One region of the Polaromonas sp. P1_F8 genome, then DNA from elsewhere that is predicted to be linked to it. Evidence: riboswitches for the same ligand, from Rfam matches in the RefSeq annotation. Region 1 holds a riboswitch; the other holds the start of a gene.
What was found. Region 1 has a riboswitch for S-adenosylhomocysteine ahead of metH (methionine synthase). Riboswitches for the same ligand answer to the same signal wherever they lie in the genome.
Positions count from the first base shown of each region.

Region 2: it holds a riboswitch for S-adenosylhomocysteine, as region 1 does, so the genes downstream of both, ahcY (adenosylhomocysteinase) here and metH (methionine synthase) in region 1, are expected to answer to the same signal.

Region 1 covers NZ_JBFUBS010000004.1:354,998-358,405, reverse strand. Annotated here, with positions in the region: gene metH (methionine synthase) at 1-1,629, opposite strand, end outside; S-adenosyl-L-homocysteine riboswitch at 1,645-1,741, opposite strand; gene AC1D1J_RS16565 (Crp/Fnr family transcriptional regulator) at 1,835-2,443, shown strand; gene AC1D1J_RS16560 (Bug family tripartite tricarboxylate transporter substrate binding protein) at 2,496-3,408, opposite strand, start outside.
Region 2 covers NZ_JBFUBS010000002.1:419,167-422,574, forward strand. Annotated here, with positions in the region: gene AC1D1J_RS10900 (TlyA family RNA methyltransferase) at 1-211, opposite strand, end outside; gene ahcY (adenosylhomocysteinase) at 359-1,789, opposite strand; S-adenosyl-L-homocysteine riboswitch at 1,891-1,965, opposite strand; gene AC1D1J_RS10910 (HAD-IIB family hydrolase) at 2,231-3,043, shown strand; gene AC1D1J_RS10915 (MFS transporter) at 3,159-3,408, opposite strand, start outside.

The DNA of each region.
Region 1 (3,408 bases):
ATGCGGGGAGATCTTGACGGCCGTGTGCACGCGGCTGGTGGTGGCGCCGCCAATAAGCAGCGGGATCTTTTTGATGCGGAAATGGTCGTCCTTCTGCATCTCGGCCGCCACATATTGCATTTCTTCCAGGCTGGGCGTGATGAGGCCCGACAGGCCGACGATGTCGGCGCCCTCGACCTTGGCGCGCGCGAGGATCTCATGGCAGGGCACCATCACGCCCATGTTGACGACCTCGAAGTTGTTGCACTGCAAGACCACCGTCACGATGTTCTTGCCAATGTCGTGCACATCACCCTTGACCGTGGCGATGATGATCTTGCCTTTGGTCTTGACGTCACCGCCGGCGGCTTCGAGCAGCAGCTTTTCGGCTTCGATGTAGGGCAGCAAATGCGCCACGGCCTGCTTCATCACACGGGCGCTTTTGACGACCTGGGGTAAAAACATCTTGCCCTGACCGAACAGGTCACCGACGATGTTCATGCCGTCCATCAACGGTCCTTCAATCACATGCAGCGGCCGGCCGCCCTCTGCAAGGATCTCCTGGTAGACCTCTTCGGTGTCGGTCACGATGTGCTCGTTCATGCCGTGGACCAGCGCGTGCGACAGGCGCTGGCGCACCGGCAGGGCACGCCACTCGTTTTTCTTGCTGTCGTCCTTGGCGCCGCTTTTGGCGGTTTCCGCCACTTCGATCAGGCGTTCACTGGGAGTGAGTTCGGGCTCGCCTGGCTTATAGACCGGTGTGCGGTTGAGCACCACGTCTTCGACGCGCTCGCGCAGCACCGGATCGAGGTCGTCATACACGCCGACCATGCCGGCGTTAACGATGCCCATGTCCATGCCGGCCTGGATCGCGTGGTACAGGAACACGGTGTGGATGGCTTCACGCACCGGGTCGTTGCCGCGAAAGCTGAAGGACACGTTGGACACGCCGCCAGAAACCTTGGCGCCCGGGAGGTTCTGCTTGATCCAACGCGTGGCGTTGATGAAATCGACCGCGTAGTTGTTGTGCTCTTCGATGCCGGTGGCGATCGCAAAAATGTTCGGATCGAAGATGATGTCTTCGGGCGGAAAGTCCAGCTCATCGACCAGCACGCGGTAGGCGCGCTCGCAGATTTCGACTTTGCGCTCATAGGTGTCGGCCTGGCCTTTTTCATCAAAAGCCATCACCACCGCCGCCGCGCCATAGCGCTTGAGCAGTTTGGCCTGCTGCCTGAAGGGCTCCAGGCCCTCTTTCATCGAGATCGAGTTGACGATGCCCTTGCCCTGGATGCAGCGCAGGCCGGCTTCGATGACGCTCCACTTGGAGCTGTCGATCATGATGGGCACGCGGGCGATGTCGGGCTCGCTGGCGATCAGGTTCAGGAAGCGCACCATGGCGGCCTGGCTGTCCAGCATGGCCTCGTCCATGTTGATATCGATGATCTGGGCGCCGTTTTCGACCTGCTGACGGGCCACGGCCAGCGCCTGCTCGTATTCACCGTTGAGGATCATGCGGGCGAAGGCCTTGGAGCCGGTGACGTTGGTGCGCTCGCCAATATTGACAAACAGCGTGCCCGCACCGATGGCGACCGGCTCCAGGCCGGACAGCTTCATGGGGGGAACATTGGGTAAAGATTCAGTTTCAGACACGGACTCACCTTGAGGCAAAGGTGAGCGTCGTTGCCGCAGGGGCCGCCGGAAGCCGCCGCCTGTAACCCAAGCCTGACGAACGCTTGTGTTCGCTGCAACGCTCCTTGGGTTACCATCATTTTAAGGGCTGAACGCCGCCCGCGCCATATCCTTGCGCCAATGGCAAGAGATACCAACAAAAGTCCAGGGGATAGCCGGAGCCACCATGTTTGAAAACCTGTTCGGCAGAAAACAGAAGGGAACGCCCGATGCGCCCGAGTCCATGCGTCCCAAAGACCGCATGCGGGCCATTGAGGGCTCCAGCACGGCCGAGCTTGCCGCCAGGCTGCTGATTGCACCAACCGCCCTGATGCAGCTCACGCCCGAAGAGGCTTTCACTGTCGTCAGCTACATGACGCCGCGCAGGATTTCCGAGGGAACGACCTTCATCCGCGAAGGCGACAAGAGCGATACCGGTTATATGGTGCTGCTGCTCGAAGGCGAAGTCACCGTCGAAAGCATTGTGGTCAGCCGCCGCACGCCGGTCACCATCACGGTGCTGGGCCCCGGCAGCCTGATCGGCGAAATGGGCCTGGTCGACGGCCAGGCGCGGCTGGCATCATGCACTGCCAGCAGCGACGTGAGCTGCGCCGTGCTGTCGCGCGCAGCGCTTGAAAAAATGGGGGAAGAGCAACCGGTGACTGCGGCCAAACTGATGTTTGCCGTTTCGCTGCGCATCGCCGAACGGCTGCGCGACACCAGCGAAAAACTCAAGATGTACAGCCAGCTGGTACAAGCCATGCAGCAGGAAATCGACCGGCTGATGCCGGGCTGATTTCCGTCTGGCAGAAAAGCGGGGATGGCGGCAGGCTGGCCGCCCTTTCGATTTAGTCGAGCTTGATTTTGGCGACCTTGATCAGGCGTCCATAGTCGGCGTGCTCTTTCATCACCATGTAGGCAAAGTCGGCAGAGCTCATGGGGCTGGGGGTAGCGCTCATGCGTGCAAACTTTTCCGCGGTATCGGGCGTGTTGAGCGCGTCGGCGAATGCCCGCTGAAGCTGGTCTGCCGTGGCTTTGGGAAGGTTGGCCGGGCCAAAGATGCCGAACCAGGTGCTGATGTGAAAGCCGGGCAACACGTCATTGATGGTCGGAATTTCCGTGAAGCTGCTGGAGCGGTTGATGGTGGTCACGCCAAAAGCGACCAGCTTGCCCGACTTGATGTTGGCGCTGGCAGAGGCCAGGTTGTCGAACATCAGGTCGGTCTGGCCGGACAGCAGGCCAGCCTGCGCCTGGGCCGAGCCGCTGGAAGGCAGGTGCACCACGCTGATCTTGGCCAGGCTTTTAAACAGCTCGCCCGCGAGGTGGCCGGCGCTTCCATTGCCGCCGGAGGCATAGTTCAGCCGGCCGGGATTCTTGCGTGCGTAGGCAATCAGGTCCTTGGTGTCCTTGATTTTCAGCCGCCTGGCCGTTTCGGCATTCATGACCAGCACGTTCGGCACCCGCGCCACCAACGTGATGGGCGTGAAGTCCTTCAATGCGTCGTAGGGCATGTTCGGGTAGAGCCATGGGTTGATGGCATGGGTGGCCACCGCCCCCATCACCAGCGTATGGCCGTCTGCAGGCGCCTTGGCGACGAGGGCCGCACCCACGTTTCCGCCGGACCCCGGCCGGTTGTCAACCGTGACTTCGGTTTTGAGCAGGGGACGCAGCTTCTCGGCCAGGATGCGCGCAGCGTTGTCCAGCGGGCCGCCGGCTGGATAGGGCACGACGATCGTCACCGGTTTTTGGGGCGACAGTTGC
Region 2 (3,408 bases), on a different contig from region 1:
GCTTGAGCCCACCGCGCGAGATGTACTTGGCTTCGGTGGTGTCCAGCAACTGCAGTTCAGCGCCGGGCGGAATCTCGTCGCCGTTCTTGGCGACCTTCTTCCAGGCAGCGTCGCTTTCAGGACGCCACTGCACACCCGACGCAATCAGGCGCTGGGCCTGGGAGCGGGTGGCGGCATGGCCGTGTTCGACGAGGAATAGGTCAGCGCGCATGTAGTTCCAGAAAAAAAGGGCTCAGCGCGTCGCGAGCGGCCGTCAGGCTAGGCGCGGGAGGACCCATGAACCGGAGCGTACTGGAGGTACGTGAGGATTCATGGAGGGACCCGCAACGACGCATCACGGCCGCGCAGTAGCGCGGGATCAGTAGCGGTAGGTGTTGGCTTTGTACGGGCCTGCTTTGCTGACACCGATGTACGCAGCCTGCTCGTCGCTCAACTCGGTCAGCACAGCGCCAACCTTCTTCAGGTGCAAACGGGCGACCTTTTCGTCAAGATGCTTGGGCAGCACATAGACCTTGCCCACTTCGTACGCGTCTTTCTTGGTGAAGAGCTCGATCTGTGCGATCGTCTGGTTGGCAAAGCTCGACGACATCACGAAGCTCGGGTGGCCGGTGCCGCAACCCAGGTTCACGAGGCGGCCCTTGGCCAGCAGGATGATGCGCTTGCCGTCCGGGAAGATCACGTGGTCGACTTGCGGCTTGATCTCTTCCCAGGTGCATTTTTCGAGTGCAGCAACGTCGATTTCGTTGTCGAAGTGGCCGATGTTGCAGACGATGGCCTGGTCTTTCATCTTCGCCATGTGCTCATAGGTGATGACGTTCTTGTTGCCGGTGGCGGACACAAAAATGTCAGCCTTGTCGGCGGCGTATTCCATGGTCACGACCTTGTAGCCTTCCATCGCGGCCTGCAGGGCGTTGATCGGGTCGATCTCGGTCACCCACACCTGGGCGCTCAGGGCGCGCAAGGCTTGTGCAGAGCCCTTGCCCACGTCGCCGTAGCCGGCAACCAGTGCAACCTTGCCGGCGACCATCACGTCGGTGGCGCGCTTGATGGCGTCAACCAGGGATTCGCGGCAGCCGTACAGGTTGTCGAACTTGGACTTGGTGACGGAATCGTTCACGTTGATGGCGCGCAGGGCCAGCGTGCCCTTGGCCGACATTTCATTCAAACGCAACACGCCGGTGGTGGTTTCTTCGGTCACACCGATGATGTTCTTCAGGCGGCGGCTGTACCAGGTCGGGTCTTGCGCGAGCTTGGCCTTGATCGAGTTGAACAGGCAGATTTCTTCTTCGCTGCCGGGTTTGGAGATCAGGCTCGCGTCTTTTTCGGCCTTGGTGCCCAGGTGCATCAGCAGCGTTGCGTCGCCGCCGTCGTCCAGGATCATGTTGGGGCCTTCTTCAGGCGTGCCCTTGGCACCGCTGAATTCGAAGATCTTGTGGGTGTAGTCCCAGTAGTCGGCCAGGGTTTCGCCCTTGATGGCGAACACCGGCGTGCCGGCAGCGGCAATCGCGGCGGCAGCGTGGTCCTGCGTCGAGAAGATGTTGCACGAAGCCCAGCGCACTTCAGCGCCCAGGGCCTGCAGGGTTTCGATCAGCACGCCGGTCTGGATCGTCATGTGCAGCGATCCGGTGATGCGCGCGCCCTTGAGCGGCTGCGCCTTCGCGAATTCTTCGCGGATGGCCATCAGGCCGGGCATTTCAGTTTGCGCGATGTTCAGTTCCTTGCGGCCCCAGGCGGCAAGCGAAATATCGGCAATGGTGTAGTCGGTGGAAGGTTTCAGGACGGCGCTCATTTGGTAACTCCGAAAGTCATAGGTCAAACTGGGCAAAATAGCCACGAGCCTGTACGTCAATCGGGGAGTTTGTTGTTAGCCTCACCCGGTTTGAAAGCACATGCGGGTGAGCGTGGTTGCAAATGAAAGTCCTGAGCCTAGACCACATGGAGTGGGTTGCAACGCTCCTCAGGAAGCCGTGATTATAACAAATCACCCCCGTCCAGGCTCACTGGCGTGTAGCCCGTTCCCCCCTCAAGGGGGCGGCGCCTGGGGCCGGCAAAGCCGGACCCTCGGCCCCCACTGGTGAAATACTCCCGCTGCATCCGCCCTGAATCTTCAAGCCAGCATGAGCCGTGGAACCGGCTTTGCCGGGCCACAGGCGGGCGGCCCCCTCGGGGGGGCAGCGACCCACACGAAGTGGGGGAGCGTGGGGGCCACATTCAGTGCGAAAATTTCACCATGCAAGAACTGAACACCTGGCCGGACAGCCAGCGGCGCCGCATCACCGGCGTCTTCACCGACATCGACGACACCCTGACCACTGAAGGCGCCATCACGGCCGATGCGCTGGCTGCGCTGGGCGAATTGAAAGCGCGCGGTTTCAAGGTCGTGGCCATCACAGGACGGCCGGTGGGCTGGAGCGAACCCTTCGCAGTGACCTGGCCGGTGGATGCCATCGTGGCCGAAAACGGTGCGGTGGCGCTGCTTTCCGAACAGGAAAATGGCCGGCAGACCAAGCAGGACGGGCGCAAGCCGCTATCAAAACTGTATCAACAGGATGCGGCGACTCGCGACGCCAACTTCGCCCGCATGCAGGCCGTGCTGGCGCGCATCGAGCGCGAGCTGCCAGGCATCACCCGCGCCACCGACTCGCCGGGCCGCGAAACCGACATCGCCATCGATCACAGTGAGTTTGTGCATTTGAGCGACGCGCAAATCGCCGCGGTGGTGGCGCTGATGAAAAGCGAGGGCATGCACGCCACCGTGAGCAGCATCCATATCAATGGCTGGTATGGCAGCCACAACAAGCTCGAAGGCGCGCGCTGGATAGTCCGGCAGCTCTGGCAGCGCGACCTGGACGCCGAGATGGACCAATGGGTCTATGTGGGCGATTCAACCAACGACCAGTTGATGTTCAAGACCTTTGCCAACAGCGTGGGCGTGGCCAACATCGCGCGCTTTGTTCCGCAGCTGGCGCACTTGCCGCGCTACGTAACGCGCGGCGAGCGCGGCGCAGGTTTCACCGAAATGGCGCGCGCTTTACTGGATTAACAACCGCAGCTGCCCCGCGTTACCTCAGCGGGTGCCGCGGATCGGGCTTTGCCCGGCCGCAGGCAACGTCCCCTGAAGGAGAGGGGACGCTACACGAAGTGAGCGTCAGCAGGGGTTAGCTATATTGGCGGCGCACCGAGCCCCAGCGCAGCCAGGCGCCGAGGGCCGCCACGGCCAGCACCAGCGCGGCGTAACCCTCTACCGTGGCAGGCAAGCCCAGCGGCGCGATCAGCCGGCCTGCCAGCATGGCGGGCACGCTGAAGGCCAGGTAGCTGATGGCGTACAGCGCAGAAAACAACTCCGCCCGCTGGTGCGGCTGTGCCATCGGCGCCAGCGTCTGCACCTGCGCGGAGAAAGCCGAGCCG